DNA from 3 places in the Roseovarius sp. SK2 genome. Region 1 is predicted to be linked to each of the others. Evidence: riboswitches for the same ligand, from Rfam matches in the RefSeq annotation. Region 1 holds a riboswitch; each other region holds the start of a gene.
What was found. Region 1 has a riboswitch for thiamine pyrophosphate ahead of thiB (thiamine ABC transporter substrate binding subunit). Riboswitches for the same ligand answer to the same signal wherever they lie in the genome.
Positions count from the first base shown of each region.

Region 2: it holds a riboswitch for thiamine pyrophosphate, as region 1 does, so the genes downstream of both, thiD (bifunctional hydroxymethylpyrimidine kinase/phosphomethylpyrimidine kinase) here and thiB (thiamine ABC transporter substrate binding subunit) in region 1, are expected to answer to the same signal.
Region 3: it holds a riboswitch for thiamine pyrophosphate, as region 1 does, so the genes downstream of both, PVV74_RS21380 (FAD-dependent oxidoreductase) here and thiB (thiamine ABC transporter substrate binding subunit) in region 1, are expected to answer to the same signal.

Region 1 covers NZ_JARAMK010000007.1:145,682-148,947, reverse strand. Annotated here, with positions in the region: gene serB (phosphoserine phosphatase SerB) at 369-1,241, shown strand; TPP riboswitch at 1,521-1,632, shown strand; gene thiB (thiamine ABC transporter substrate binding subunit) at 1,664-2,656, shown strand; gene PVV74_RS14405 (thiamine/thiamine pyrophosphate ABC transporter permease ThiP) at 2,632-3,266, shown strand, end outside.
Region 2 covers NZ_JARAMK010000003.1:264,457-267,722, forward strand. Annotated here, with positions in the region: gene sseA (3-mercaptopyruvate sulfurtransferase) at 1-345, opposite strand, end outside; gene PVV74_RS08275 (hypothetical protein) at 427-717, opposite strand; gene smpB (SsrA-binding protein SmpB) at 814-1,290, opposite strand; TPP riboswitch at 1,533-1,621, shown strand; gene thiD (bifunctional hydroxymethylpyrimidine kinase/phosphomethylpyrimidine kinase) at 1,658-2,482, shown strand; gene PVV74_RS08290 (WD40/YVTN/BNR-like repeat-containing protein) at 2,640-3,266, shown strand, end outside.
Region 3 covers NZ_JARAMK010000015.1:67,503-70,768, forward strand. Annotated here, with positions in the region: gene PVV74_RS21370 (thiazole synthase) at 1-672, opposite strand, end outside; gene thiS (sulfur carrier protein ThiS) at 676-873, opposite strand; gene PVV74_RS21380 (FAD-dependent oxidoreductase) at 857-1,852, opposite strand; TPP riboswitch at 1,949-2,049, opposite strand; gene PVV74_RS21385 (peptidoglycan-binding domain-containing protein) at 2,332-3,266, shown strand, end outside.

The DNA.
Region 1 (3,266 bases):
TGAAGCTAAATGGGCATCAAAACATCGGCTGAATGAGGACGCCACAGTGGAGATCATTCTGGGGCAATTGATAACCTTCGTGCAGAAACGCGCCGGGACCAGTTTGTCGTCGAGAATCCTTGTATGGACCGTGATCGGGCTATCGTTGATCCTCTGCGGGTTGGCAACGTATATGGCGATACACAACAATATGGCCGCTTACTAGGGCGTTACTTCGCAAGCGGTCCACTGCCCAACGAATCCGTCGACATACGCTGACGACACTCGACCAACGCAGTAGAGATCGCGATGGAGTCGCGCGGCCCCCACCTAGAACCCCGCACCAACCTGCGCTATGCCGCATCCCAAGCGCAAAGCGGAGACGCCCCATGTTCACCACAACCCTCATCGCCCCTCCGGGCACGCTCGACCCGGCACTGGTCGAAAACTTGCGCAACGCCTGGGGCGGGTTCGACGCCCGCTGGCTCGCGCCCGACGAGGCGGCGGAGTTCGACATGGCCGCGCTCCCCGACAACCAGTGGGAGGTCTGGGACAACCTGCAAACCCTGCGCACCGACCTTGTCGTCCAACCGTCAGAAAACCGCCGCAAGCGCATGCTTCTGGCCGACATGGACAGCACCATGATCTGCCAGGAATGCATCGACGAGCTGGCCGACGAGGCCGGCGTCGGCGCTCATGTGAAAGACATCACCGCCCGCGCCATGAACGGCGAGCTCGACTTCGAAGGCGCCCTTCTGGAACGCGTCGCGCTGCTCAAAGACCTCGCCGAAGACGTCATTGAAGAGGTCCTCGACACCCGCATCACCCTCATGCCCGGCGGCGCCACCCTGCTGGCCACGATGAAGGCCCACGGGGCCTATACCGCCCTCGTCTCGGGCGGCTTCACCGCCTTCACCTCGCATATCGCCACGCTTCTCGGCTTCGACGAGAACCGCGCCAACACGCTGCTTGTCGAGAACGGCAAGCTCACCGGCGACGTCGCCCGCCCCATCCTCGGGCGCGAGGCCAAGGTGCAGGCGCTCGCCGATATCACCACCCGCCTCAACATCTCGGACATCGACGTGCTGGCGGTGGGCGACGGGGCCAACGACCTCGGCATGCTCGCCCGCGCCGGCAGCGGCGTCGCGCTCCACGCCAAGCCCTCCGTCGCCGCCGAATGCGATCTGCGCATCAACCACGGCGACCTCACCGCGCTGCTCTACCTGCAAGGCTACGACCGCAACGATTTCCAGATCCTGTAGAGTGGGCGAAAGCCCACGCGCACGTCTCGGCGACGAAACCTGGCGCACCCCGTCCCGGGCTCGCCCCGGGACCTCGCCGCCTCTCACCAGTCGCTGACCTGTTCCTCATCCGCCGCATCCCCGCGCGGCACGTTTACCCGGCCCTCCACTTCACCGGCACCGTTGCCATACCACCCGAATACCGACGCGATACCGACGTCATTTCGGGCCTTCCGGCAGCATTAACCTTCCGATTCGCCAATTCACCTTGTCCCTTCCCCGGCTTGCCCCTACGTTCCTGTTGAAACCTCGGGGTGTCGACCGGCCCAGACACGGCGACTGAGATGCACATAGCAAACCCGTTGAACCTGAACCGGCTGACACCGGCGGAGGGAAGGTCATGCACCCGCATCGCGCCGCCCCCTGCCGAAAGGGAGGATGCCATGAAACGCCTTGTTTTCACTGCGGGATGTCTGCTCACCGCCACGTCCGCGATGGCGCAGGACTCAAGCGGGACGCCCGAACTGACCGTCTATACCTATGACAGCTTCGTCGCAGACTGGGGCCCCGGCCCGCAGATCGAAGAGGCGTTCGAGGCCAACTGCAACTGCGACCTCAACCTCGTCGGCGTCGAGGACGGCGCGGCCCTTCTCGCCCGCGTCCGGCTGGAGGGACAGAATACCGATGCCGACATCGTCCTCGGCCTCGACACAAACCTGATCGCCGCGGCCAAGGACACCGGCCTTTTCGCCGAGCACGGCCAGTCCCCGGACCTCGATCTGCCGATTACCTGGGACGACCCGGTTTTCCTGCCCTACGACTGGGGCTATTTCGCCTTCGTCCACGACAAGGACATGGACGCGCCCAGCAATTTCAAGGCTCTGGCCGACAGCGACACCTCCATCGTCATCCAGGATCCGCGCTCTTCCACCCCCGGTCTCGGTCTGCTGATGTGGGTCAAGACCGCCTATGGCGACGAGGCCCCGCAAATCTGGGAGGGGCTTTCGGACAACATCGTCACCGTCACCAAGGGCTGGACCGAAGCCTACGGTCTCTTCCTCGAAGGCGAGGCCGACATGGTGCTCTCCTACACCACATCGCCCGCATACCACCTGATCGCCGAAGAGGACGACAGCAAGACCGCCGCCGCCTTCGACGAGGGCCATTACATGCAGGTGGAAGTGGCCGGAAAACTGGCCTCCACCGACCAACCCGAACTGGCCGACCAGTTCCTCGCGTTCATGCTGACCCAGGACTTCCAGTCCGTTATCCCGACGACCAACTGGATGTACCCCGCCAAGGAGCTCGAGGACGGCCTGCCCCAAGGATTCGACACCCTGATCCAACCGGAGAAATCCCTGCTTCTCAGCGCCGAAGAAGCCGCCGCCACCCGCGATGCCGCGCTCGATGAATGGCTGAACGCGCTCAGCCGCTAAGCGCCAGACCGGGATGGAGCGCCGCCGCCCTCGTGGCGGCGCTCATCTTCGGGGCGCTGCTGGCCGTCGCCCTGCGCGCCGAAACCGGGCGCGGCTTCAACGCCGCCGACTGGGCCGCCCTGCGCTTCACGCTGGTACAGGCCACCCTCTCGGCCTTGTTTTCCGTGCTGCTGGCCATCCCCGTCGCCCGCGCCCTCGCCCGCCGCCGGTTCCGGGGCCGCAGCCTGCTGATCGCCCTTCTGGGCGCGCCGTTCATCCTGCCGGTGATCGTCGCCGTTCTGGGCCTGATCGAGGTCTTCGGCCGTGGCGGCTGGGTCAGCGCGGCCCTGGGCACGCTCGGCCTGCCCCCGGTGCAGATCTACGGGTTGCACGGCGTCGTCCTCGCCCACGTGTTCTTCAACCTGCCCTTGGCCACCCGCCTTGTCCTGCAGGGCTGGCAGGAAATTCCCGCCGAGCGTTTCCGTCTCGCCGCCCTCCTGGGCATCGACGGCTGGTCGATGTTCCGGGTGATCGAACTGCCCATGCTCCTGCGCCTTGTCCCCGGCGCCTTCACCGTGATCTTCGCCATCTGTCTCACCAGCTTTGCCGTCGCGCTCACCCTCGGCGGCGG
Region 2 (3,266 bases), on a different contig from region 1:
TTGTCCCATCAGGCGGAATAGCCACCACACGCGGGCCGCCGAGAAGAGGCCATGGGTGTCGTAGACCACCACCTGGTGACCGTCGCCCACGCCCATCTGGCGCATGCGCGACATGAACTTTTCCACTGGAGGCGCCATGTGCGGCAGGTCGGAACGATGGTCGGAAATATCGTCGATATCGAAGAACCGGGCGCCGGGGATGTGCGCCTGATCGTATTCCGCCTTTGCATCGCGGTCGATGCCCGGCAGGAAGTAGGTGGCGTCAAGGACTCGCAGGTCAGGATCATTGAGATGCGCCGCCAGCCAATCGGTGGATACCAGTGTTTTCGGATCGTCGTTTGCCATGACAGCCCCCTGAAACCGTTGCCAATGACGTAGCGCGGGACGCCGGACAGTGCAAGCGGACGGGGTGTGCTGTTTCCCGTTTTAGCGGCCCAGCAGATTGCGCAGCAGACCAGCTGCCAGAAGGCAGGCGCCGCCGCCCAGACCGCCCGCGGCCAGTTGCGTCGTCAGTGCCGTGGGGTCGAGCGTCGCGCTGTCGGGCGCGGTCTGCGCAAGGCCGCCAAAGCCCAGCAAGCCAAGGGCATGGCCGCCCAGGGCTCCGCCGAGAACACCGGCACCAGAATTGATCAGAACGCCCAGGTTCAGGCGGGGAGAAAGGCCGCCGGCAATGTTGCCGCCGATGGCGCCGGCAATGAGGCTGATCAGTAAGTCCATGCTTCCCGGTTCCCCGTGCTATCCCGCGTGTCGCGTTTGGAACTGGGGGAGGATAGCAAAAGCCGCAGCACCCGCAGAGGGTGCAATCCGACGCGCTTACATACCGTGGCGCAAAAGCCGCTGCTTCTGGCGGTTCCAGTCGCGCTTGGCCTCGGTCTGGCGCTTGTCGGTGTTCTTCTTGCCCTTGGCGATGCCGATCTTGATCTTGGCGATGCCGCGGTCGTTGAAGTACATCACCAACGGCACGAGGGTCATGCCCTTGCGCTGGGTCTCGTTCCACAAACGCGCCATTTCCTTGCGCGAAACCAAGAGTTTGCGGCGGCGACGGTCCTCGTGACCGAAAGGCACGGCCTGTTCGTAGGGGGCGATGTAGCTGTTGACCAGCCACAGCTCGCCATCCTCGACCGCGGCATAGCTTTCAGCGATGTTGGAGGTCTTCTGGCGCAGGGATTTGACCTCGGATCCTGCGAGCACCATGCCGCATTCCAGATCGTCCTCGATGGCATAGTCGTGCCGCGCCTTGCGGTTCTCGGCGACGACCTTGTAGTTTGGATTGATCTTGGGCTTGACCATGTCGAGTTCTGCCTTCCGGGCGGTGCAAGAGAGCAAGATAGCCCCTGTGGCGAAGGCTTCCAACCCCCTGAAGCGAATCGAAAGGTTAACGGGACCCGAGAAGGCGAATCCGAACGTCGGTATCACGTCGGTATTCAAGTGGTATTGCGACGGTGCGGTTTTTTGCAGGTGGCCGGATCAACGGAGCGTGCGTTGCGCCGGCGCGGTTGCGGTTGACAGGCGGGCCACTGCGCCTATCGTTCGGCACAAGCCAGGGGCGCCTTCGGGCTGAGATGCACCCTTTGAACCTGACCCAGATCATGCTGGCGGAGGAAGGCGCGACCGGAGCCGGTCGGACCCAGCCTTTCGACGCCGCGAAAGGAGCCGGATGACCCCCGACACAAGGAACACAGCCAAGGGCCGGATCGCCAACATCCTGTCGGTCGCGGGCTCGGACCCGTCGGGCGGTGCGGGCGTGCAGGCCGATCTCAAGGCGATCTCGGCGAACGGGGCCTATGGCATGGCCGCGCTGACGGCGTTGACGGCGCAGAACACCCAAGGCGTGCAGGGCGTGCATCTGGTGCCGCCGGACTTCGTGGCCGACCAGATCCGGGTGGTAGCCGAGGACGTGCGGATCGACGCGGTGAAGATCGGGATGATCGCCACGGCAGAGATCGCCCGGGCGGTGGCGGACGCCTTGCCGGACGTGCCGGTGGTGCTGGACCCGGTGATGGTGGCGAAGGGAGGCGCATCGCTCCTGGCCGAGGACGCGGTGGTGGCGCTGCGCGAGGCGCTGGTGCCGAAGGCGGCGGTGATCACGCCGAACCTGCCGGAGGCGGCGGCGTTGCTGGGCTGCGCCGAGGCGGCGACGCGGGAAGCGATGGCAGAACAGGTGCAGGCGCTGCGGGCGCTGGGCTGTGGCGCGGTGCTGCTGAAGGGTGGGCACCTGGTGGGCGAGGACAGCCCGGACGTGTTGGCCGATGCGGACGGTGTGCATTGGTTCGAGGGCGCGCGGGTGGCGACGCGGAACACCCACGGTACGGGATGCACCCTGTCGGCTGCGCTGGCGGCCCGGATCGGGAGGGCAGAACCTCTGCCCGAGGCGGTGGCCGAGGCCAAGGCCTATGTCGCGCGGGCGATTGCCGGGGCCGGGGCGCTGGATGTCGGGTCCGGGCATGGACCGACGCATCATTTCGCCGGGTTATGGGCGTGACCTTCGTATCGGCCGCTTCCTGCCCCGGACCTGATCCGGGGCCTCTTGCCCGATGGGAACAAGACCGTCTTTGACGGATCGGGATCGGCCGGTTCCCGCTCTCGGGAATCGCGGCGGGACGTGGTAGGCTCTGCCAAACCAAGCGGAGCCCCGTGCCATGTCTTCCCCCAGTGTCAGCCTTCTTGTCGGCACCACAAAGGGTGCCTTTATCCTGTCCGCAGACGCGGGCCGCGACAGTTGGGACGTCACCGGCCCGCATTGCGACGGCTGGTGCATCAACCACATGGCGGGCGATGCCGACACCGGCACGATCTGGGCCGGGGGTGGCGGTGCGTTTTACGGGGCGGGCGTGTGGCGGTCCGAGGATCGGGGCCGGTCCTGGACGCTGGAGCGTCTGACGCGGGGGCAGATGGACGACTGGGCGGCGAACGATCCGGGCTTTGCCGAGATGATCGGCTGGACCGACGCGCCGCTGCCGTTCGATGACGCCTTTGAACAGGTCTGGTCGCTGGGGTTCGCGCACGGGGTGCTCTATGCCGGGACGAAGCCCGCGACCCTGCTGAAGAGCGCGGATCACGGTCGGACATGGTGCCGGGTCGATGCACTGACCGAGCATCCATCGGCGAAGGACTGGAACCCCGGGGCCGCGGGGCTTGTCCTGCACACGATCGTGTTCGACCCCGGCGCGCCTCAAAAGCAGTGGATCGGGATTTCCGCCGCCGGGGTCTTTGCCAGCGAGGATGGCGGGGCGAGTTGGGAGCGGCGCAACCGGCTGTCCAATGCC
Region 3 (3,266 bases), on a different contig from region 1:
AAGCGCGAAGGCTTCGGCCATCGCCGACGGGTCGCCCGCCTTGGCCACCGCGGTGTTGAGGAGGATGGCGTCATAGCCCAGCTCCATCGCGGTCGTTGCCTGCGAGGGCAGACCCAGACCTGCGTCGATCACCAGCGGCACGTCGGGGAAATGCGCCCGCAGCGCGCGCAGGCCGAAGATGTTGTTCAGGCCCAGACCCGAGCCGATGGGCGAGCCCCAGGGCATCAGCACTTCGCAACCGGCGTCGAGCAGGCGGTCCGCCACGACGAGATCCTCGGTGGTGTAGGGAAAAACCTGGAAGCCGTCCTCGGTCAGGATGCGCGCGGCCTCGACCAAGCCGAACACATCGGGTTGCAGGGTGTCTTCCTCGCCGATGACCTCCAGCTTGATCCAGGGCGTGTCGAACACCTCGCGCGCCATGTGTGCGGTGGTCACGGCTTCCTTGACGCTGTGGCAGCCAGCGGTGTTGGGCAGGATATGCACGCCGAGATCGCGGATCAGGTTCCAGAAATCCTGGCCCGCGCGGTCCTGCCCGCTTTCGCGGCGCAGGGACACGGTGGCGACGCTGGCACCGCTGCGCCGGAACGCCTCGGCCAGGATGGCGGGTGAGGGGTATTGCGCGGTGCCCAGCATGAAGCCGTTGGCAAGCGTGGTGCCGTAAAAGTTGCGCATGGCTCAGCCGCCCTGCATGGGGGCCAGCACTTCGATGCTGTCACCCTCGGCAAGCGCGTGGTCGGCGCGCAAAGGCGCGGGCACGAACGTCCCGTTGACGGCTGTCGCCACCTTGGCCTCGCCGTAGCCCCGGGCCGTAAGAAGGTCGGCCAAGGTGGCGACCTCGGCGTCCACGGATGTGCCGTTAAGCTGCAATCTCATCGGAAACCTCCGGTGTTTTGTCGTGAAGGATCAGGTCCGCGACCATGCGCGCGAGGGCGGGCGCCAGCAGGAAGCCGTGGCGGTAAAGCCCGTTGGCGCGGATCAGGTTGCCGTCGCGGCGGATGCGGGGCAGGTTGTCGGGAAAGGCCGGGCGGCTGTCGACGCCGATCTCGACCACTTCGGCCTCGCCGAAGGCCGGATTGAGCGCGTAGGCCGTGCTGAGCAGTTCCAGCATGGCGCGGGCGGTGACGTGGCGCCCGGCGCGGCCCTCGACCATCGTGGCACCCAGCATGAACATGCCGTCGCCGCGCGGCACGATGTAGATCGGCACGCGGGGGTGCAGTACGCGGATCGGACGCGACAGGGTCACGTCGGGGCAGGAGAGGATCAGCATCTCGCCCTTCACGCCGCGCAGATCGCGCAGGGCGTCGCGCGCGGCAAAGCCGCGGCAGTCAACCGTCAGCCCCTTTGTGGCAAGGGCGTCGGGATCGGCTTCTTGTTGCCGGAAGGTGGCACCGTCGGCGCTCAGACTGTCGCGAAGCGCGTCCAGTGCCGCGCGGGGGGCAAGATGCGCCTCATTCTCGAAATGAAGCCCGCGGGGGAAGCGGGTGCCGAGGTCGGGTTCCAGCTCGGTGATCTGGGGGCCGGTAAGGGGGCGGTGGCCGGTCGTCAGGCGGGCAAAGCGCGCAAGGTCGGCGCGGTCGCGCCCGGGCGAGACCACGAGAGAGCCGCGCCGCTGGACGCAATCTGTCTGCGCGGCCCACCAATCGGCGGCCTCGGCCCCAAGGCGCACGACCGGCTCCTCGGCGCTTTCGCCTTCACAGTTGGGGGCGAGCATGCCGCCGGCCCACCATGAGCAGGCATGCGAGCCGGGCGTGGCGTGGCGATCCACCAGCGTCACCTCGGCGCCGCGATCGAGAAGCGTGCGGGCCACGCAGAGACCGGCGACACCGGCCCCTATGACGGTCACCGCGGTCATGCGGACCCCGAAAGGCTGTGTATTTTCGAAAGCCGATTCACTGGTGCGTCTCCATGTCTTGGGGCGTACCAACGTAAGAATGAGCCTGTGCCTTGGTTGCACACTCTACCCGTTCCCTACGCCGGTATTGCCCGGATCAGGTTCGACGGGTCGGTGCGCGCACCTCTCAGCCCTGTTGGGCCCCCCGACGGATGAATTCATGGCCCCCGCATATGGTGCTGCTTGGGGCGTCGTGTTGGCCCATTGATAGATCAGCTGTGCGGCTGCTGCAACGGGTGATGCCGAAACTGGCGAGGTCCGGCAGGCGGTGGGCCTGATGCGTTGTCATTGGCAGGTGGCACTGTGCCGCCGCCGGGTTGGCTGATTTTCGCGCCCCGCCTTGACCTTTTGTCGGTCGCACGCCTTATTCTGCGAAAGGTTTCATGGAGGATGATGTCGTGAAAGGCGCACGCGGTACATTGAATTGTCGGGGCCGGGCCATGATTTCGGTCTGCGCGGTGCTGCTGTTTTCGGCAGGCAGCGCGATGGGACAGACGCAAGGCACCGAGCCGCTGCCGGAGCCGCCAGCGACGACCACCACGCCGCTGGATGAGCCGGTGGTGGACGGGCAAGGGAGTGACGGGAGCGGCGTGACAGGCTCCGATGCGGATCGCGCCGACCCCGCCGCCGGTGCGGCGGATGGCGAGGACCGTGAACCAACGGCCCAAGTGCCGCCGAGAGATGTATTGCCAGAGCCGGTGACGCCCCAGGCAGACTCCGCCCAGACCGACGCCTCGCCGGGGAACGACATGCCCGAGGCGGCACCGCCGCTTCGGGAGCAGATCGCCGCCTGCTTCCAAGCCACTTCGGAGACCCAGAGCGACGAAGACGTTACCATAAGCTTCGTTCTGGACAGCGCGGGGCTGCTGGTGGGAATACCCCGGCATGTGGGCGACGAGGCGCAGTCGGCAGTCCAGCGGCGGCTGTTTCTGGATGCCGCCGTGGCTCTGGAAGAGTGCGCGCCCTATTCGGTAAGTGGGACCGAAACCACCTATGAGGCCACGTTTTCGACCACGACGGTGGGCGAGATCACCATCGTGGCGTCCGAACCGCTTGCGACGGAGCCGGAGGACCTTGGGACGGCGCGGGTGGCCCCCTCGGCACTCGCCACCGAAGAGAAAGAGGCCGCGCTGGAGCTGTCGCGCAGCGAACGGCAAGAAATCCAGAACCGGTTGCGCCTGGTCGCGCATGATCCGGGCGGGGCTGACGGCGTGTTCGGCCCGAACACCCGCACGGCTATCTCTGCGTGGCAGACGGAACAGGGCTTTCCGGCCAGCGGATATCTCGACGACCTGCAAATCACCGCCCTGCGCGAGCAAAGCGAGACCGAGTACCAGGCATATCTGCAAAGCCAGCCGAAGCCAGAGCCCGAGCG